3 regions of the Streptomyces sp. NPDC056503 genome follow, and region 3 is predicted to be linked to each of the others. Evidence: riboswitches for the same ligand, from Rfam matches in the RefSeq annotation. Region 3 holds a riboswitch; each other region holds the start of a gene.
The links. A riboswitch is a leader RNA that binds a small molecule or an ion and turns the genes downstream of it on or off. The one in region 3 is predicted to bind thiamine pyrophosphate.

Region 1 (7,073 bases), on a different contig from region 3:
GGACGCCACCCGCCGGCACGTCCGCGAGGTCGCCGACCGGCTGGGCTACCGCCCCTCCGCGGCGGCCCGCACGCTCCGCACAGGCAAGTCGGGACTCATCGGCCTGACCGTGACGACATACGGGGATGAACCTTTCACCTTCACGGAGTTCGCCTACTTCGCGGAGATGGCCAGGGCCGCCACATCCGCCGCGCTAGCCCGCGGCTACGCCCTCGTCATCCTCCCCGCGACATCACGCCATGACGTCTGGTCGAACGTCGCCCTCGACGGCACCGTCGTCATCGACCCCTCCGACCACGACCCGGTCGTCACCGAGCTCGTCCGCCAGGGCCTCCCCGTCGTCTCCGACGGACGCCCCGCCGGCACGCTCCCGGTGACCGCCTGGGTCGACAACGACCACGAGGCCGCCGTCCTCGACCTCCTCGACCACCTCGCCGACGCCGGCGCGCGCCGGATCGGCCTCCTCACCGGCACCACCACCGACACCTACACCCGCCTCTCCACCACCGCGTACCTCAACTGGTGCGAGCGGGTCGGACAGGATCCCGTCTACGAGGCCTACCCGGCGCACGACCCGTGCGCGGGCGCCGTCGCGGCCGACCGGCTGCTCGCCCGCCCCGACCGTCCCGACGCCGTCTACGGCCTCTTCGACCCCAACGGCACCGACCTCCTCGCCGCCGCCCGCCGCTACGGGCTGCGCGTCCCCGACGACCTGCTGATCGTGTGCTGCAGCGAGTCCACCGTGTACGCCACCACCGAACCGCCCGTCACGACGCTCTCGCTCAAACCGCGCCGCATCGGCACCGCCGTCGTCCAGCTCCTCATCGACGCCATCGAGGGGATCGAGGGGGACGGCCCGGTCGAGCAGGTGATACCGACGGAACTCATCGTCCGCACGTCCTCGCAGCGCCGGTCGCCGCGGACGACGGTGAGCCCGCCGCGCTCACCGGCGAAGGACTGACGGGCCGACGGACCGAGAGCCCGCAGCACCCGAAGGAAGGCACCCTCCGAACTCCGGCCGCGCCGAAAGAGCGGCCGGACGAACGACCCGAGCGGAACCCGAGCCCGACCCGAGCACGGCTCACAGCACGACCCGGAACGGCTCACGGCACGACCCGGGAAGGACTCGCGGCACGACACGGGCACGGCTCTCGGCACGGCCTCACAGCACCACGCGGGCATGACTCGGCAACCCGAGCAGGACCCGAGCACGACCCCGAGAACGAGCGCCGTCCCGTCCCTGCCCGTGGGCGGAGACGGCGAAACCGGCCGCCCCACCGGACCCGACCCTGGACTGGACCTTCTCAATTCGGGCGAAACAACCGGTGAACCCGGAGCCAACCCGGATTCACCACCCCTGGTGCGTCACACAGGCGGACCCTCATTCCTATGATGGGCGCACGACACCGCGGACCCCCCGACCAGGCCGGTCCGCGATGTGCAGGGCATCGCGACGGTGGTGGAGGGGTCGATGACTCAGGGGGCCGGGCAGGATCCCGTGGAGCGCACGGCGACATTGCGTGACTTCCGCGTACCTCCGTACGCCCGGGTGCCCGTGCAGGGCCACGCGGGCGAGCCGCCCGCCGCGCCCGCCGATCCCACACTCCACCTGGGCACCCGCCTGGCCTCGTACCCCGAGCCGGTCGCGTTCCCGGAAGCGGCCGCACGCCCCGAACCCATGGCGCGCCCCGAGCCGGCCGCGCACCCCGAACCCCCGGCGTACCCCGAGCCCAAGGCGTTCCCGGAACCGGCCGCTCAGCCGGATCCGACCGCGCGTCCTGAGCCGACGCCGCCCTCCGAGCCGGCCGCGTACCCCGCCGCGCCCCGCCCCGTCGTCACCGCGCCCCACCCCGGCGCCGCCTCCGCCCACCCCGGCGCCGGCTTCCCCGACGGCTTCCCGGACGGCTACACCCCCACCGAGCGCGACCTCCCGGTCATCCAGCGCGGTGACACCCTCCAGGTCCCCGTCGCCCCGGCCGCGGCCCCCGCGCCCGCCGCCGCGGGCGGTGACGGCCCCGGCCCGCTCTACGTCGTCGGCGACGTCCACGGCTACCTCGACGAGCTCGTCGCCGCCCTCCGCGCCCAGGGCCTCGTCGACGAGAACGGCGGCTGGGCCGCGGGCAACGCCCGGCTCTGGTTCCTCGGCGACTTCACCGACCGCGGCCCCGACGGCATCGGCGTCATCGACCTCGTCATGCGGCTCTCCGCCGAGGCCGCCGCCGCGGGCGGCTACTGCAAGGCCCTCATGGGCAACCACGAGCTGCTCCTCATCGGCGCCAAGCGCTTCGGCGACACCCCCGTCAACTCCGGGGCCGGCACCGCCACCTTCCAGGCCGCCTGGCTGCTCAACGGCGGGCAGAAGCACGACATGGACCGCCTCCAGGACGTCCACCTCCAGTGGATGTCCCGGCTCGACGCCGTCGTCCGCGAGGACGACCACCTCCTGCTGCACTCGGACACGACCGCGTACCTGGAGTACGGCCAGACGATCGAGGACGTCAACGACACGGTCCACGAGGTCCTCACGCGCAACGACGCCGACGAGGTCTGGGACCTCTTCCGCAAGTTCACCAAGCGCTTCGCCTTCCGCGACGAGGGCGGCCCGCAGGCCGTCCAGGAGCTGCTCGGCACCTACGGCGGCTCGCGGATCGTCCACGGCCACAGCCCGATCCCGTACCTCCTCGGCCAGGTCGGCACGGAGGACGGCGAGGAGGACTCGCGCCCGGTCGTCGACGGCCCGCACGTCTACGCCGAGGGGCTCGCCATCGCCATGGACGGCGGCGTCACCATGGCCGGAAAGCTGCTGGTGGTCCAACTCCCCCTGGGGGACTGACTCTCACCCTGTGCGTCCGGGGCGGGCGAATTCCGGAAACCCCCTGTCAGCGCGCACGGTCGCGGCCCTACCATCGGTCTCCCCAGCTAGCAGGCTCTCCTCCGCTTCCGCCCGGACCGCCGTTCTCCACGGCCGGTCCCGGCCCACCGAGCATCGGGGGATGCACATGAACGTGGCTCCGCACCTGCTGACCGAGGACCGCGCCGAGTACGAGCGGGTCCTCGACGACGCCTTGCGCACCGCGCCGGAACGGCCGGAACTCGCCGGAACGGGCACACGGCTGACCGCCGCCCAGCTCCGCGCGATGGCACTGAACGCGACAGCGCTGATCACCGCGGCGGCGGCGAGCGAGTACGAGCACTTCACCAAGGTCCGCGAAGCGGACCGCGCCGCCTCCAACCGCCCCCGGAGCCCCGCCCCGGACGAGTCGCCGGGCGCCGTCGCGGTCCTCACCGTCCTCGTCCCGGTGCTCGCCGGCACCGCCGCGGCGATCTTCCTCCTGGTCGGCGCGGTGGTCAGGTGGCTCGCGCCGGACGCCGCCCTCGGCACCACGCTGCTCACCGCCGGCCTGGTCTTCGGCGCCCTCGCCGCCGCCGGTCTGCTCTGCGCCGGCGCCGGCCTCCTGCTGACGGCCCTCCGCAACAGCCCCGCCGAGACCGGCGTGCCCGACGACGAACTCACCCGGGCCCGCGCCGCCTGGCGCCACGCCCTCCTGGAGCGCGGCGTCATCCCCTTCCTCCAGGCCGCCCTCACCGCCACCGACCCCGACCCCGACCCGGTACCCCCGATACCTCCGCCGCCCCCGGCCCCCTGACGCACCGCGGCCCGCGATCCCCCCGTGGACCGCGGGCCGGGGTGCGGCGCGTACGGCGGACCGCTACTCCGCCAGGGGCAGGTAGACCCGGTTGCCGGAGGCGGCGAACTCCGCCGACTTCCCGGCCATGCCGGCCTCGATCTCCTCCTGGGTGCCGCCGTGCTCACGGCGGATGTCCTGGGAGATCTTCATCGAGCAGAACTTCGGACCGCACATCGAGCAGAAGTGCGCGGTCTTCGCGGGCTCCGCCGGCAGCGTCTCGTCGTGGAACTCACGGGCGGTGTCCGGGTCGAGGGCCAGGTTGAACTGGTCCTCCCAGCGGAACTCGAAGCGCGCGTCGGAGAGGGCGTCGTCCCACTCCTGCGCCCCCGGGTGCCCCTTGGCGAGGTCCGCCGCGTGGGCCGCGATCTTGTACGTGATGACACCGGTCTTCACGTCGTCGCGGTTCGGCAGGCCCAGGTGCTCCTTGGGCGTGACGTAGCAGAGCATCGCCGTGCCCCACCAGGCGATCATCGCCGCGCCGATGCCGGAGGTGATGTGGTCGTAGGCGGGCGCGACGTCCGTGGTCAGCGGGCCGAGCGTGTAGAACGGCGCCTCCTCGCAGATCTCCTGCTGGAGGTCGATGTTCTCCTTGATCTTGTGCATCGGGACGTGCCCGGGGCCCTCGATCATCGTCTGCACGTTGTGCCGCTTGGCGATCGTGTTCAGCTCGCCGAGCGTGCGCAGCTCCGCGAACTGGGCCTCGTCGTTGGCGTCAGCGATCGAGCCGGGCCGCAGTCCGTCGCCGAGCGAGTAGGTGACGTCGTACGCCGCCAGGATCTCGCAGAGCTCCTCGAAGTGGGTGTAGAGGAAGTTCTCCTTGTGGTGCGCGAGACACCAGGCCGCCATGATCGAGCCGCCGCGCGAGACGATGCCGGTCTTGCGGCGCGCGGTGAGCGGCACGTACGGCAGGAGCACGCCGGCGTGCACGGTCATGTAGTCCACGCCCTGCTCGGCCTGCTCGATGACCGTGTCCTTGTAGATCTCCCAGGTCAGCTCCTCGGCCTTGCCGTCGACCTTCTCCAGGGCCTGGTAGAGCGGCACGGTGCCGATCGGCACGGGGGAGTTGCGCAGCACCCACTCGCGGGTGGTGTGGATGTTGCGGCCGGTGGACAGGTCCATGACCGTGTCGGCGCCCCAGCGGGTCGCCCAGGTCATCTTCTCCACCTCCTCCTCGATGGAGGAGGTGACCGCGGAGTTGCCGATGTTGGCGTTGACCTTCACCAGGAACCGCTTGCCGATGATCATCGGCTCGATCTCCGGGTGGTTGACGTTGGCCGGCAGCACCGCGCGGCCCGCCGCGATCTCCTCGCGGACGACCTCGGGGGAGACGTTCTCCCGGATCGCCACGTACTCCATCTCCGGGGTGATCTCCCCCCGGCGGGCGTAGGCGAGCTGGGTCACGGCCTGGCCGGCGCGACCACGGCGGGGCAGCCGCGGGCGGCCCGGGAAGACCGCGTCGAGGTTCTTGAGCCCGCCGCCGCGCGGCGAGGTGTGCTTGATGCCGTCGTCCTCGGGGCGGGCCGGACGGCCCGCGTACTCCTCGGTGTCGCCGCGCGCGATGATCCAGTTCTCGCGGAGCGGGAGCAGTCCACGGCGCACGTCGGTGTCGACCGCGGGGTCGGTGTACGGACCGGACGTGTCGTACAGCGTCACGTCCTTGCCGTTGGTGAGGTGGACCTGACGGACCGGCACCCGGAGGTCCGGGCGGGAGCCCTCGACGTACCCCTTGTGCCAGCCCGGCGTGCGCGCGCCGTTCGAGTCGCTCTGGTCGTTCTGGTCGGAGGCAGGCGTGCGTGCGTCCTGAATGGTCATGAGACCGAATCTCCCTACGCCGGCATTACCCGGTAACAGGTTCGGCGGTCGGCGCAGCCTCCTCCCGTACGTACGTCAGTCAGTACGCGCGTACGGTGATCAGCGCCCTCTCAGCCCGGTGCTCCGAGCTCCCGCGTGTGCAAAGGTGTCACGAGGCTAGCGCCCTCCCTGGCGTGCTGAACAGTGGGCCCCCCACCGTTCTTGCGATGATCGGGCGGTGACTTCCTCACAGCAGTCCCCCGATCCGCACGGCCATGAGCACGGGCACGGCGCCGGTTCCGGCGCTGGTCAGCACGGTCCGGGCCATGGCTCCGGCCACGGCTCCGGTCATGGGCACAGCCACAGCCACGGGCCCGCCGCACCCGTCTCGCGCCATCTGCGAAGAGTCATCGCGGCGGTCCTCATCCCCTTCGCCACCGCCGTGGTCGTCGGTCTCGTGGTGCTCTGGCCCGGTGGCACGCCGGCCCACGAGCGGACCGGGGTCGGCTTCGACCGGCAGACCGAACAGGGCGAGGTCGTGGCGGTCGAGCAGGTCGACTGCCGGGACGTGAACGCGGCGCAGGTGCCGCCCACCGGCGATACCTCCACCCCGCAGGGCCGCGAGGCGGTCAACGGTCAGCAGGGGCAGTGCGAGAAGGCGACGATCGAGGTCACCAGCGGTCCGGACAAGGGGCGGCGGTTCACCGAGATCGTGCAGCCGGACGCCCCGCGCCAACTGGAGGAGGGCCAGGGCGTGGTGGTCGCCTACGCCCCCGACGCCCCGAAGGACCTGCAGTACTCGGTGACGGACGTGAACCGGAAGGTGCCGATGGCGGTCCTCGCCGGCATCTTCGCGCTCGCGGTCGTGCTCGTCGGGCGGATGCGGGGCGTGATGGCCCTGATCGCGCTCGCCGTGAGCTTCCTGGTGCTCACCCTCTTCATCCTGCCCGCGATCCTGGAGGGGTCGAACCCGCTGGTCGTGGCCGTGGTCGGGTCGAGCGCGATCATGCTGCTCGCGCTCTACATGTGCCACGGCCTGTCGGCCCGCACCTCGGTCGCGGTCCTGGGCACGCTGATCTCGCTGCTGCTGATCGGCCTGCTCGGCTCCTTCTTCATCGGCTGGGCCTCGCTCAGCGGCAACACCGACGACTACACCGGACTGATCCACGGTCTCTACCCGGAGATCGACATGTCCGGCCTGCTGCTCGCCGGTGTGATCATCGGTTCGCTCGGTGTCCTGGACGACGTCACCGTCACCCAGACCTCGGCCGTCTGGGAGCTCCACCAGGCCGATCCCGGCATGGGCCCGCGCGCCCTCTACCGGGCCGGGATCCGGATCGGCCGCGACCACATCGCCTCGGTGGTCAACACGCTGGTCCTGGCCTACGCCGGCGCCGCGCTCCCGCTGCTCCTGCTCTTCACCATCGCGCAGAGCAGCATGGGGACGGTGGCCAACAGCGAACTGGTGGCGCAGGAGATCGTCCGGACACTGGTCGGCTCGATCGGTCTGGTCGCCTCGGTACCGGTGACGACGGCACTCGCGGCGCTCGTGGTGTCGGCCGACCGTCCCTCGGCGGAGCAGGCCGGCAGCCG
Region 2 (7,073 bases), on a different contig from region 3:
ATGAGGGTGCCCCCAACCTCGGGTAGCGGTTCCTGCTTCCTCAGGAACCGTATACCCCCATGGGGTATTCCTCAATGGGAAATGATCAGAAGGGGATCAGCCTCGGAGCTTCTTCAGCAGCTCGATGTCGGCGACGTGCCCTTCCTTGCCGCCCGGCGTCTCGATGATCAACGGGACACCGTCGGTGGCCGGGTGGCGCAGGAGCTGCCGGAACGCCTCCTCGCCGATGTGGCCGACGCCGATGTTGGCGTGCCGGTCCTTGTGCGCGCCGACGACGTCCTTCGAGTCGTTGGCGTGGATCAGCCGGAGCCGGCCCTCGCCGACCGTGGCGACCAGCTCGTCCAGGGTGCGTACCGCCCCGCCCGGCTCGGCCAGGTCGTGGCCGGCCGCGAAGATGTGGCAGGTGTCGAGGCAGATCCCCAGCTTGGGGTGACGGTCGAGGGCGTCGAAGTACGGGCCGAAGTCCTCCGCCTTGGAGCAGAGCGAGAAGCCCTGGCCGGCCGTGGACTCCAGGAGGAGGTACGGGTCGTCCTCGTGGGTCAGCTCGTCGAGCAGCGGCAGCATCCGCTCCCGCACCTGTGCCAGCGCCTCCTCGCGGGGGCGGCCCCCGGTCGCCGAACCGGTGTGGACGACCACGCCCCGCGCGCCGATCTCCCGGCCGCGCCGCAGCGAGTGGCGCAGCGACTCCACCGACTTCTCGACGGTGGCCTCGGTGGGGGAGCCGAAGTTGATCAGGTACGGGGCGTGCACCCAGGCCGAGATCGACTCGGCGGCGCACTCCTCCCGGAACCGCTCGTCCTGGGCGGGGTTGCCGACCGGGGTGGCCCAGCCGCGCGGGTTGGCGACGAAGACCTGGACGGTCTCGGCGCCCAGCTCGCGGGCGTAGCCGAGGCCGGTCGTGGCGAGACCGCCGGCCACGGGGACGTGGCCGCCGACGGGGTTGCGCATGGTTCTCTCAGATTCCCTTGATCGTGATGGCGACGGTGGAGCCCTCCGGGGCGGTCTTCCCGCCCTCGACGGACTGGCCCGTGACCTCGTCCCCGAGGAAGGGGAAGCTCTTCTCGACCTTCACCTCGAAGCCGGCGGCCTCCAGCTCCTCGCGGGCCTCGTCGGTCGTCATGCCGACGACGTCCGGCACCTCGACCTGGCGCGGCCCCTTGGAGACGGTCAGGGTGACCGCGTCGCCCTTCGCGGCGCGGCTGCCCTCGGCGAGGGACTGGGCGGCGACCGAGCCGGCCTCCTCGGCGGAGTGCACCCGCTCCGGCGCGACGGAGACCTTGAGGCCGGCCTCCTGGAGGGTGGCGGTGGCGTCGGCGACGGTCTCGCCGGTGACGTCCGGGACGTCGACCGGGGCGCCCTTGCTGACCACCAGCGCCACGGCCGAGTCCGGGGCCCGCTCGGTGCCCGGCTCCGGGTCCGAACCGATCACCGCGCCCTGGGCGACGGTCGTGCTGAAGGAGGTGGTGACCACGCCGGGGGCGAGGCCCTGCTCCGTGAGGATCCGCCTGGCCTCGTCGAGCGGCTTGTTCCGCAGGTTGGGCACCTTCACGATCTCCGGACCCCGGGAGAGGGTGAGGGTGACCGTGGCGTGGCTGCGGACCCGCTCGCCGGGCGCCGGGTCGACGTCCATCACGGTGCCGCGCTCGTACGCCTCGCTGAAGGCGCGCTTCGTCGTGCCCAGCTCCAGGCCGGCGTCGGCGAGCCGCTCGGCGGCCACCTGCTCGGTCTGGCCGAGGACGGCGGGGACGCGGGTGAACTGGCCGGCGTTGACGTACCAGACGCCGGCGCCGACACCCAGGGCGAGCAGGACGCCGAGGACGATCAGGAGCGGGCCGCGCGGTGCCGGGCGACGGGCGCGCCGGGGCCCGGCCGACGGGGGCTCGGGCGTCGCGAGGCGGCTGGTGTGCCGCACCTCGTGCGGGTCGGCGGCGTCCGGCCCGGGCACGGGGCGGGCGATCACGCCGGTACGGTCCTCGCCGGTGTCCCGCTGCTCGGTCCGCGCCCGCGGCGGCAGTGCGTCCAGCTGGGCGTCGGTGAGCGTGGCCCGGGCCTCCCGGAGCAGGGCGAGCAGGGCCACGGCGTCGTGCGGCCGGACCTCGGGGTTGCGGGCGGTGGCGGCGGCGACCAGCTCGTCCAGTTCGAACGGGAGCCCGGGGACGTCGGCGGACGGGGCCGGCACGTCGGTGTTCAGGTGCTGGTAGAGGACCTGGGCGGGGGTGTCGCCCGCGTGCGGCTTGGCGCCCGTCAGCATCTCGTACAGGACGACGCCGCAGGCGTACACGTCGGCCCGGGTGTCCGCGGTGCCGTGCTCGATCTGCTCGGGGGCGAGGTACGAGACGGTGCCGAGGACCGCGCCGGTGGTGGCGGTCGCCGAGCCGACGGAGCGGACCAGCCCGAAGTCGGCGACCTTGACCCGGCCGTCGTCCCCTATCAGCACGTTCTCCGGCTTCATGTCCCGGTGCACGAACCCGGCCCGGTGCGCGGCGCCGAGCGCGGCCAGCACCGGCTCCAGGATGTCCAGGGCGGCGCGGGGCTGCAGGGCGCCGCGCTCGCGGAGCACGTCGCGGAGGGTGCAGCCGGAGACGTACTCCATCGCCAGGTAGACGTACGCGCCCTCGGCGCCCTGGTCGAAGACGGCGACCACGTTCGGGTGCGCGAGGCGGGCGACGGACTTCGCCTCGCGGATGAACCGTTCGACGAAGACGGCGTCGGCCGCCAGGGCGGGGTGCATCACCTTGAGCGCGAGGACGCGGTCGAGGCGGGTGTCGACGGCCCGGTAGACCGTGGCCATCCCGCCGACGGCGATGCGCGCGTCGACGCGGTAGCGGCCGTCGAGCAGCCGCCCGACGAGGGGGTCCTGAAGGGTCGTGTCCACGGCGTCGAGTCTACGAGCCGGTAGGGACGGGCCCCGCCCTCCGGGGCCCGACCGCAGCACGCTTGTGACGTACCCCGCTCCGCGCCGGGGTCAGAACGCGGGGCGTTCCGGGTCGAGGCGGGCGCGGCCCTCCGTCGGGGAGGACGCCTCCGCGAAGTGGCGCCGGGGGATGCGGCCGGCGCGGTGCGCCAGCCGGCCCGCCTCGACCGCGTGGCGCATCGCCGAGGCCATCAGGACCGGCTCCTGCGCGCGGGTCACCGCCGAGGCGAGCATCACCGCCGCGCACCCCAGCTCCATCGCGAGCGCCGCGTCGGAGGCGGTGCCCGCGCCGGCGTCGAGGATCACCGGGACGCCGGCCCGCTCCACGATCAGCTCGAAGTTGTGCGGGTTGCGGATGCCGAGGCCGGAGCCGATGGGGGAGCCGAGCGGCATGATCGCCGCGCAGCCGACGTCCTCCAGCCTCCGGGCCAGGACCGGGTCGTCGTTGGTGTAGGGGAGGACGGTGAAGCCGTCGTCCACGAGGGTCTCGGCGGCGTCGAGGAGCTCCACCCCGTCGGGGAGGAGGGTCCGCTCGTCGGCGACCACCTCCAGCTTGATCCAGTCCGTGCCGAGGGCCTCCCGGGCCAGCCGGGCGGTCAGCACGGCCTCGCCCGCGGTGTAGCAGCCCGCCGTGTTCGGCAGCACGCGGATGCCGAGCCGGTCGAGGACGGACAGGACCGAGCCCTGCACGGTGGGGTCGAGGCGGCGCATGGCGACCGTGGTGAGCTCGGTGCCGCTCGCCACCAGGGAGCGCTCCAGGACGTCCAGGCTGGGGGCGCCGCCGGTGCCCATGATGAGCCGGGAGGAGAACTCCGTACCACCGAGGGTGAACACGTCGTCGGACATCGCGCTCAGCCCCCCTGCACCGCGGTCAGGACCTCGACCCGGTCGCCGTCGGCGAGCAGCGTCGCCGCCCACTCCCCGCGCGGCACCACCGTCTCGTTGACGGCGGCGGCGACTCCGGAGGGGGCGGTGGTGAGGCCGGTGACCAGGGCCTCCAGGGAGACGGGGGCGGCGAGCGCGCGCGGCTCCCCGTTCACGGACACGTTCATGCGGGCTGCTCCTGACGTACGGAGAGAGCGGTGGGGAAGCGGCGGGGGGAGAAGGGGCGCGCCTCGTCGGGGAGGAGGCCGGTGGTGAGCACCTCCGCCATGACGTCGCCGGTGACGGGGGTGAGGAGGATCCCGTTGCGGTAGTGGCCGGTGGCCAGGTCGAGGCCGGGCAGGGCGCTCGGGCCGAGCAGCGGCGCGTTGTCCGGGGAGCCGGGGCGCAGTCCGGCCAGCGTCTCGGTGAGCGGCAGCTCGGTGAGGCCGGGGACCAGCTCGTGGGCGTCGCGCAGCAGCTCGTACACCCCGCCCGCGGTCACCGTGGTGTCCCAGCCCAGCTCCTCGCTGGTGGCGCCGACGACCAGCTCGCCGTTCTCGCGCGGCACCAGGTAGACGTGGCTGCCGCGGACCACGGCCCGGACGGTGCGGGAGAGGAAGGGGGCGTACGGGGCGGGGATCCGCAGCCGCAGGACCTGGCCCTTCACCGGGCGGACCGGCGGCAGGACCGACGGCGGCACGCCCGCGAGGCGGCCGCTGAGGCTGCCGGCGGCGAGGACGGTCCGGCCGGCGGTCAGCTCGGTGCCGTCGCCCAGGACGACTCCGCGCGCCCGGTCGCGGACCACCGTGAGCCGCTCGGCGAGCGCCCGGTGGAAGACCACCCCGGCCCGCTCGCAGGCGGTGAGCAGCGCGGCGGCGAGCCGGCGCGGGTCCACCTGGTGGTCGCCGTCCACCCGGAGCCCGCCGCGCACGCCGGGCGCCAGCATGGGCTCCAGACGGCGGCACTCGCGGCCGCTCAGCCATTCGGAGGCGAGTCCGCAGCGGGTCTGGAGGGCGTGCAGCTCGCGCAGGTGGGCCCGGTCGTCGGCGTCGAGCGCGACGGCGAGCGTGCCGCAGGCCCGGTAGCCCACGTCGAGGCCGGTGGCCTCCTCCAGCTCGGCCACGAACGCGGGGTAGCGCTCGGCGGAGGCGAGGTTGAGCCCGAGCAGGGTCTCCTCGCCGTAGTGCAGTTCGGTGACGGCGGCGAGCATGCCGGCCGCGACCCGCGCGGCGCCGCCGCCCGGTGCGGGGTCGACGACCGCGACGGTCAGCCCGCGCAGGGCCGCCCGCCAGGCCGTGACGAGGCCGATGACGCCGCCGCCGACCACGAGGACGTCGGTGGTCGCGGTGACGTCGGTGGTCGCGGTGACGGTGCCGTCGTGGGTGCTGTCGTTGGTGCTGTCGGAAGAACGCATGGGCGTTCCCGCCCCTCCCTTCGCCGGCATGACCCGGATCAGGTTCGTACGGTCGGAGGCCGGCCAGCCTCCCTCTCAGCCCGGTGCGTCCGGGCTCCCGCGAGTGGTGTGTGCCCGCCACCCTAGCCCCCGTCGCCGGAGCGCCACAGAGGGCCTTCTATCTGACGATGTGTCAGATGCGTATGGTGGACGAGTGAGCGAGCAGAAGCAGAACCAGCGGCACGTCGTGATCGTCGGCGCGGGCATGGCGGGCGTGCAGACCGCCGTCGCCCTGCGCGAGCAGGGCTTCGAGGGCCCCGTCACCCTCATCGGCGCCGAACCCCACCAGCCCTACGACCGGCCCCCGCTCTCCAAGGCGGTCCTCCTCGGCAAGGCCGAGCACTCCGCCTTCGACGTCGACTTCGAGTCCCTCGGCGTCGACCTCCGCCTCGGCCTCGACGCGACCGGGCTGCGCCCCGCCGCCCGCGAACTCGTCACCGAGGAGGGGCGCTTCCCGTACGACGCCCTCGTCCTCGCCACCGGCGCCCACCCGCTCACCCTCCCCGGCACCGGGGGAGTCCCCGGCGTCCACCTGCTGCGCACCCTCGACGACGCCGTCCGCCTCGGCCCCGTCCTGGCCGGCGGCGGCCCCGTCGTCGTGGTCGGCGCCGGCTGGATCGGCGCCGAGTTCGCCACCGCCGCCCGCGAGGCCGGCTGCGCCGTCACCGTCGTCGAGGCCGCCGCCCTCCCGCTCGCCGGCGCCCTGCCCGACGAGGTCACCACCGTCATGGCCGGCTGGTACGCCGAGAGCGGCGCCGAACTCCTCACCCACGCGCGCGTGGCCACCGTCCGCCCCGGCGCCGTCGTCCTCGCCGACGGCCGCGAGCTCCCCGCCGACGCCGTCGTCGTCGGCATCGGCGCCCGCCCCGCCACCGACTGGCTCGCGGACTCCGGCATCGCCCTCGACCCGAGCGGCGCCGTCACCGCCGACGACCGGCTGCGCACCTCCCTGCCCGACGTGTACGCGGTCGGCGACTGCGCCTCCTTCCCCTCCGCCCGCTACGGGGAGCGGCTCCTCGTCCACCACTGGGACAACGCCCTCCAGGGCCCCCGCACGGTCGCCGCCGACCTCACCGGAGCCGACGGCCCCGCCCCGGAGCCGTACGACCCCGTCCCGTACTTCTGGTCCGAGCAGTTCGGCCGCTTCGTCCAGTACGCCGGCCACCACGCCGGCGCCGACGCCCTCGTGCGGCGCGGCGACCCGGCCGGGGCCTCCTGGTCGGTGCTCTGGCTGCGCGGCGGGGTGCCGGTCGCGCTCCTCGCCGTCGGCCGCCCCCGCGACCTCGCCCAGGGCCGCAAGCTCATCGAGGCCGGCACCCCCCTCGACCCCGAGCGCGCCGCCGACCCGGCCGTCCCGCTGAAGTCCGCGGCCCGGTAGTCCGTCCCTTCCGGGTCGGCCGGGAGCCCGGCGGGATCCGGAAGGGACGGCCGGGGCCGTCTCCCGCCCGGCGCCACCCCCGTACGGAGGCGTCGGGGCGGGCCCGACTACCGACTGTCGGTCCCGGATGGCAGGCTTGTCCCGTGACCGAGATTGACGCAAACATCGATGCTCTCGTCCCCGCCTGGCTCTACCTCCCCGACATCGCGGAGATGCTCGACGTCGAGGTGACGCGGGTGCGGCAGCTGGTGAAGGAGGGCCAGCTGATCGCCGTGCGCCGCGGAGAGAACAACGCTCTCCAGGTGCCCGCCGCCTTCATCCAGGACGACAAGGTCGTCAAGGGCCTCGCCGGGACCCTGACGCTCCTGCGGGACGACGGCTTCTCCGACGAGGAGATGCTGGAGTGGCTCTTCACCGCCGACCCCACCCTGCCCGGCACCCCCGCGCAGGCCCTCGGCGAGAAT
Region 3 (7,073 bases):
CGTGGCCACCACCGCGTACCGCAGCGAGTTCCCCACCGCCTCCAGCGGCGGCACCAGGAACGTCCCGGCCTCGTCGAGCGAGCCGAGCGCCCGGTAGTAGCGGAGCCCGTACCCCTCCGGCGTGGCGAGGGAACGCTCCACCAGCACCCCCAGCGGCAACAGGATCAGCGCCGCCACCGAGGCCAGCACCCCGCCGAGCAGCGCCCACTGCCCGACACCGCGCGGCCGGCGCGCGGTCAGCTCCGGGGAGACCAGCCGCAGCGCCGTCTCCCGCCGCCGTACCGTCCGGGCGTGCACGGCGAGGATCACACCGACCGCCACGAACTGGACCAGCGTCAGCACGGCGGCCGTCCGCAGGTCGAGCAGCCGGGCCGTCTGCCGGTAGATCTCCGCCTCCAGCGTCGTGTACGCGTCCCCGCCGAGGATCTGCACGACGCCGAAGGAGGTGAAGGTGAAGAGGAAGACCATCAGCGCCGCCGCCGACACCGCCGGCACCAGCGCGGGCAGCGTCACCGCCCGCCACGCCGTCCACCGGGACGCGCCGAGCACCCGCGCCGCCTCCTCCTGGCGCGGGTCGAGCTGCGCCCAGAGCCCGCCGACGGTCCGGACGACGACCGCGTAGTTGAAGAAGACGTGCGCGAGGAGGATCGCCCACACGGAGCTGTCCAGCCGCAGCCCCCACAGCTCGTCGGTGAAGCCGCCCCGGCCCACCAGGGCCAGGAACGCCGTGCCGACCAGCACCGTGGGCAGCACGAACGGCACGGTCACGACCGCCCGCAGCACCCCCTTGCCGGGGAAGTCGAAGCGGGCGAAGACATACGCCCCCGGCAGCGCCACCAGCAGCGTCAGCCCCGTGGAGGCGACCGCCTGCCACACGGTGAAGCCGAGCACGTCGAGGATGTCGGAGCGCCCCAGCGTCGTCCCGATCGCGCCGAGGTCCCAGGCGCCGTCGGGCCGCAGCCCGCGCTCGACGATCGAGACCACGGGCCAGGCGAAGAAGAACGCGAAGAACGCGACGGGCAGGGCCATCAGCCCCAGCCGCGCCGCGCTCCCCTTCACCCCACGCCTCACTTGAGGAGCGACGACCACTGCTGGATCCACGCCTCGCGCTTCTCGGCGATCTTCTCCGGCTCCATCGTCTCCGGCTTCTCGACGACCACGCCGTGCTTCGTGAACAGCTCCGGCAGGGTCGCGTCCTTCGCCACCGGGTTCACGAACATCTGGAGCGGCATGTCGTCCTGGAACTTCTTCGACACCAGGAAGTCGATCAGCGCCTTGCCGCCCTCGGGGTTCTTCGCCCCGTTCAGCAGACCGGCGAACTCGATCTGCCGGAAGCAGGTGCCGGTGGACACCCCGGTGGGGGCCTCCTTCGGCTGCGGCTCGGCGTACAGCACCTCGACCGGCGGGCTGGAGGCGTAGGAGACGACCAGCGGGCGGTCGCCCTTGGCCTCCTTGCCGCCGGCCGAGCCGGAGAACTCCTGGTTGTAGGCGAGCTCCCAGCTGTCGACGGTCTTCACGCCGTTCGCCTTCAGCTTCGACCAGTAGTCCTGCCAGCCCGCGTCGCCGTACTTCGCGACGGTGCCGAGGAGGAAGCCGAGGCCCGGGGAGGACCGCTCGGGGTTCTCCACCACGAGGAGGTCCTTGTACTCCGGCTTCGCCAGGTCGTCGAAGGACTGCGGCGGCGCCAGCTTCTTGTCGGCGAAGTACTTCTTGTCGTAGTTGACGCAGATGTCGCCGGTGTCGATCGGGGTGACCCGCTTGTCGAGCTTGAAGCCGGCCGGGATCCGGTCCGCGCCCTTCGCCTCGTACGTCTCGAAGATGCCGTTGTCGACGGCGCGGGAGAGCAGGGTGTTGTCGACGCCGAAGAAGACGTCGCCCTGCGGGGAGCCCTTGGTCAGGATCTCCTTGTTGACGGCCTCGCCCGCGTCACCGGCCTTCAGCACCTTCACGGTGAAGCCGGTCTGCTTCGTGAACTCCGCCAGCACCTCCTTCGAGGCGTTGAAGGAGTCGTGGCTCACGAGGGTCACGGTCTTCGGCGCGGGCTCTCCGGACTTCCCCGCGGCCTCGCGGACGGACTCGGTGGAGCAGGCGGCGAGGCTCGTGACGCCGAGCGCCGCGACCAGCGCGACGGCGGCGGCCTTCCTGGTGTTCATGTGATGTCCTCCTGGGTGGGACCAGGAAGAGACGCGGCCCTGCCCGCGCCCGGGGAGACCGGACGCGGGCAGGGCGCAACAGCTCGAGTTACGACCGAACTTCCTACCCGGAATGACCCGGGCGAGGTTCAGAGGGTCTGCGGTCTACGGTTACCGCACTCTCAGCGCTGTGGCGCTCCCCTGTCGGAATATGCAGGTGTGTTCGAGCACAGGGTACAAGGTCAGCGTTCGGCGGCCGCGAGCTGCCCACAGGCGCCGTCGATCTCCTGGCCCCGGGTGTCCCGCACGGTCACCGGCACGCCGTGCCGGGCGATGGCCTCCACGAAGGCCTTCTCGTCCTCCGGCCGCGACGCGGTCCACTTCGAGCCCGGCGTCGGGTTCAGCGGGATCAGGTTGACGTGCACCCGCTTGCCCTTGAGCAGCCGGCCCAGCAGGTCGCCGCGCCACGCCTGGTCGTTGATGTCCCGGATGAGGGCGTACTCGATGGAGATCCGGCGGCCGGACTTCTCGGCGTACTCCCAGGCCGCGTCCAGCACCTCCCGCACCTTCCAGCGCGTGTTCACCGGCACCAGCGTGTCCCGCAGCTCGTCGTCCGGAGCGTGCAGCGAGACCGCGAGCCGGCACTTGAAGCCCTCGTCGGCGAAGCGCAGCATCGCCGGCACGAGCCCGACCGTGGACACGGTGATCCCGCGCTGCGAGAGCCCCAGCCCGTCGGGCTCGGGATCGGTCAGCCGGCGGATGGAACCGACGACCCGCTTGTAGTTGGCGAGCGGCTCGCCCATCCCCATGAAGACGATGTTCGACAGCCGCGCGGGCCCACCGGGCACCTCGCCGTCGCGCAGCGCGCGCATGCCGTCGACGATCTGGTGCACGATCTCTGCGGTCGACAGGTTCCGGTCGAGACCGGCCTGCCCGGTCGCGCAGAACGGACAGTTCATGCCACAGCCGGCCTGCGAGGAGATGCACATCGTCACCCGGTCCGGGTAGCGCATCAGCACGGACTCGACGAGCGTGCCGTCGTGCAGCCGCCACAGGGTCTTGCGAGTGGTGTCGTCGTCGCACGAGATGTGCCGCACCACCGACATCAGGTCGGGCAGCAGCTCCCCGGCCAGCTTCTCCCGCGAGGCGGCCGGGATGTCGGTCCACTCGGCGGGGTCGTGCGCGTACCGCGCGAAGTAGTGCGTCGACAGCTGCTTGGCGCGGAAGGGCTTCTCGCCGATCGCGGCGACGGCCTCCTTCCGCTCGGCGGGCGAGAGGTCGGCGAGGTGCCGCGGCGGCTTCTTGGCTCCGCGCGGGGCGACGAAAGTGAGTTCTCCGGGCTTGGGCATGGTGATACCAGTGTCGCAGAGATACGAGGAAGGGCCCGCCATCCTGTGGATGACGGGCCCTTCCCCTGGAAACCGCAGGTCAAGCCGTTCCTACGAAGAGCGCCAGCAGCAGCCACACCACCGGCGCCGTCGGCAGCAGCGAGTCCAGGCGATCCATGATTCCGCCGTGCCCGGGGAGCAGCGTCCCCATGTCCTTGATGCCGAGGTCCCGCTTGATCATCGACTCGCCGAGGTCGCCGAGCGTCGCGCTCGCCGCCACCGCGAGACCGAGGACCAGCCCCTGCCACCAGGTGCCGTCGTCGATCAGGAACTGCATGCACAGCGCGCCGGCCGCCATCGCGAAGGCCACCGCGCCGAACAGACCCTCGCGGGTCTTGCCCGGACTGATCCGCGGCGCCAGCTTGTGCTTGCCGAAGCGCCAGCCCACCGCGTACGCCCCGGTGTCGCTGACCACCGTGAGCAGCAGGAAGGTCAGCACCCGCCACGGCCCGTCGTCGGCGGTCAGCAGCATCGCCACGAAGGTCGCCAGGAACGGCACGTAGAACGCGGCGAAGACCCCCGCCGTGACGTCCTTCAGATACCCCTCGGGGGGTTCCGTCATCCGCCAGACGAGGACCGCGAGCGCCGTCAGGGCCATCGCGACCCACGCGCCCTCGGGGCCCCGCACGTAGCCGGCGACGACCATGGCCGCACCGCCGACCGCGAGCGGCACCAGCGGCGCCTTGATCGCCTTGCGCTCCTGGAGCCGGGAGGTCAGCTCCCACAGGCCGACGACCACGGCCACCGCCACCACGCCGACGAAGGCCGGCTTCCAGATGAACAGCGACGCGATGATCACGGCCCCGAGACCGACGCCGACCCCTATCGCGGCACCCAGGTCCCGGCCCGCGCTCTTCTTCTGCCGCGGCGCGGGGGCCGTGGACGGCGGAGGAGGCGGGACGGGGCTGGGCATGGGCTCCTGCGGGTGCTCGTTCGGGGTCTCGTCACGGAACAGGGGACCGCTCGGGTGAGCAGCCCCCCGTCCGTGTCCGTCCTGGAATCCGCCGGCGGGAACGTCGGGCACGATGGGCATGGGGCGAGTCTGCGCCGCCTGGTGCCGATCGCGGGCGGGACCCGCCGGGGCAGGCCCCTGGTCGGGTCCGCCGAGACCTGAACCGGCCGCCGGCGCCCCCCAGGATGAGTCGTTCATCAGACCTCGAGGAGCTCGGCTTCCTTGTGCTTCAGCAGCTCGTCCACCTGCGCGACGTACTTCGCGGTGGTGTCGTCGAGCTCCTTCTCGGCACGGCGGCCCTCGTCCTCGCCGACCTCGCCGTCCTTGACCAGCTTGTCGATGGTCTCCTTCGCCTTGCGGCGCACGGAGCGGATCGAGATCTTGGAGTCCTCGGCCTTGGTCTTGGCGACCTTGATGTAGTCGCGGCGGCGCTCCTCGGTCAGCTCCGGGAAGACCACTCGGATGATGTTGCCGTCGTTGCTCGGGTTGACGCCGAGGTCCGAGTCGCGGATGGCCTGCTCGATGTTGCGCAGCGCGCTCTTGTCGAACGGGGTCACCACGGCCATGCGCGGCTCCGGCACCGAGAACGAGGCCAGCTGGTTGATGGGGGTGATGGCGCCGTAGTAGTCGGCCACGATCTTGTTGAACATCGCCGGGTGCGCACGGCCGGTGCGGATCGCGGCGAAGTCCTCCTTGGCGACCACGACCGCCTTCTCCATCTTCTCCTCGGCCTCGAGGAGGGTCTCTTCGATCACCACATGCTCCTGCGTGTCGTCGCGTTGTGTCGGTTGAGGGCGGGCCTGGGTCAGGCCCGGGTGCCCTGGTCGCTCACGAGTGTGCCGATCTTCTCACCCGTCACGGCGCGCGCGATATTGCCCTCGGCGAGCAGTTCGAAGACGAGGATCGGGAGCTTGTTGTCGCGGCACAGGGTGATGGCGGTGGCGTCGGCGACCTTGAGGTCGCGGGTGATGACCTCGCCGTACTCCAGCGCGTCGAACTTGACCGCCCCGGGGTTGGTCTTCGGGTCGGAGTCGTAGACACCGTCCACGCCGTTCTTGCCCATGAGGAGCGCCTCGGCGTCGATCTCCAGCGCGCGCTGGGCGGCGGTGGTGTCCGTGGAGAAGTACGGCATGCCCATGCCGGCACCGAAGATGACCACGCGGCCCTTCTCCAGGTGGCGCACGGCACGCAGCGGGATGTACGGCTCGGCGACCTGGCCCATGGTGATGGCGGTCTGCACGCGGGAGTCGATGCCCTCCTTCTCCAGGAAGTCCTGGAGGGCGAGGCAGTTCATCACGGTGCCGAGCATGCCCATGTAGTCGGAGCGGGCCCGGTCCATACCGCGCTGCTGGAGCTCGGCGCCTCGGAAGAAGTTGCCGCCGCCGATCACGATCGCGATCTGGGCGCCGTCGCGGACCACGGCCGCGATCTCACGCGCGATGGCGTGCACGACGTCCGGGTCGACACCGAGACCGGTACCGCCGGAGAAGGCTTCCCCGGACAGCTTCAGCATGTAGCGGCCGAGCTTCTTGCCGCTGTTGTCGTCGTGGCCCTGTTCGGCGCCCTGATTCATGGAGATCTCCTCGTACACATACGAAGAAGGCCATTGCCCTGGGTCCTCGTGGGTTTCCCGTACGGCAATGGCCTCCTCGTCACATCTGCGGTCGTCCCGCGCGGGGCGGGACGACTGTCTCAGACCCTACCCGGGTCCGGTGTCCGTCGCTTTCGCGTGGACGACGGACTCAGATGCCGACCTTGATGCGGCTGAAGCGCTTCAGGGTGACACCGGCCTCGTCGAGGACCTGCTGGACGGACTTCTTGTTGTCCAGGGCGTACGGCTGGCCGAGCAGCGTGGCGTCCTTGAAGAAGCCGTTGACGCGACCCTCGACGATCTTGGCGATCGCGGCCTCGGGCTTGCCCTCGGCGCGGGTGGTCTCCTCGGCGATGCGACGCTCGGACTCGACGACCTCGGCCGGGATGTCCTCACGGGTGAGGTACTTCGGCGCGAAGGCGGCGATGTGCTGCGCGACACCCTTGGCGACCGCGGCGTCTTCCTTGTCGAACTCGACGAGGACACCGATCTGCGGCGGGAGGTCGGGCATGGTGCGGTGCATGTACGCGGAGACGTAGCCGTCGGCGTAGGCCGCGAAGCGGTCCAGGACGATCTTCTCGCCGAGGTTGGCGTTGGCCTCGTCCACGTAGGCCTGCACGGTCTTGCCGGCCTCGATCTCGGAGGCGAGCAGGGCCTCGATGTCGGCCGGCTTGGTGGCGGCGACGTGGGCGGCGAGGGCCTCGGCGACGGCGAGGAACTTGTCGCCCTTGGCGACGAAGTCCGTCTCGCACTTCAGCTCGACGATGACGCCGGAGGTGTTGTCGTCGGCGATGAGGGAGACCACGGCGCCGTTCTCGGCGGAGCGGCCCTCGCGCTTGGCGACACCCTTCTGGCCCTTGATGCGCAGGGCCTCGACGGCCTTGTCGACGTCGCCGCCGGCCTCTTCGAGGGCCTTCTTGCAGTCCATCATGCCGGCGCCGGTGAGCTCACGGAGCTTCTTGACGTCAGCGGCGGTGTAGTTCGCCATGAGTCTGTTTCTCTCTCGAAGT

Region 1: it holds a riboswitch for thiamine pyrophosphate, as region 3 does, so the genes downstream of both, thiC (phosphomethylpyrimidine synthase ThiC) here and ACFQ8C_RS01470 (thiamine ABC transporter substrate binding subunit) in region 3, are expected to answer to the same signal.
Region 2: it holds a riboswitch for thiamine pyrophosphate, as region 3 does, so the genes downstream of both, thiO (glycine oxidase ThiO) here and ACFQ8C_RS01470 (thiamine ABC transporter substrate binding subunit) in region 3, are expected to answer to the same signal.

What each region holds. Positions count from the first base shown of each region.
Region 1 covers NZ_JBHTST010000007.1:62,346-69,418, reverse strand. The annotation lists gene ACFQ8C_RS03740 (LacI family DNA-binding transcriptional regulator) at 1-961, shown strand, start outside; gene ACFQ8C_RS03735 (metallophosphoesterase) at 1,472-2,833, shown strand; gene ACFQ8C_RS03730 (hypothetical protein) at 2,994-3,647, shown strand; gene thiC (phosphomethylpyrimidine synthase ThiC) at 3,711-5,501, opposite strand; TPP riboswitch at 5,496-5,646, opposite strand; gene ACFQ8C_RS03720 (YibE/F family protein) at 5,719-7,073, shown strand, end outside.
Region 2 covers NZ_JBHTST010000057.1:34,937-42,009, reverse strand. The annotation lists gene ACFQ8C_RS18955 (DUF4396 domain-containing protein) at 1-2, opposite strand, end outside; gene ACFQ8C_RS18950 (deoxyribonuclease IV) at 97-948, opposite strand; gene pknB (Stk1 family PASTA domain-containing Ser/Thr kinase) at 956-2,875, opposite strand; gene ACFQ8C_RS18940 (thiazole synthase) at 2,966-3,760, opposite strand; gene thiS (sulfur carrier protein ThiS) at 3,766-3,966, opposite strand; gene thiO (glycine oxidase ThiO) at 3,963-5,192, opposite strand; TPP riboswitch at 5,190-5,303, opposite strand; gene ACFQ8C_RS18925 (NAD(P)/FAD-dependent oxidoreductase) at 5,386-6,609, shown strand; gene ACFQ8C_RS18920 (Rv2175c family DNA-binding protein) at 6,753-7,073, shown strand, end outside.
Region 3 covers NZ_JBHTST010000003.1:17,790-24,862, reverse strand. The annotation lists gene ACFQ8C_RS01475 (ABC transporter permease) at 1-1,029, opposite strand, end outside; gene ACFQ8C_RS01470 (thiamine ABC transporter substrate binding subunit) at 1,068-2,153, opposite strand; TPP riboswitch at 2,236-2,345, opposite strand; gene rlmN (23S rRNA (adenine(2503)-C(2))-methyltransferase RlmN) at 2,375-3,481, opposite strand; gene ACFQ8C_RS01460 (phosphatidate cytidylyltransferase) at 3,561-4,670, opposite strand; gene frr (ribosome recycling factor) at 4,670-5,227, opposite strand; gene pyrH (UMP kinase) at 5,278-6,045, opposite strand; gene tsf (translation elongation factor Ts) at 6,215-7,051, opposite strand.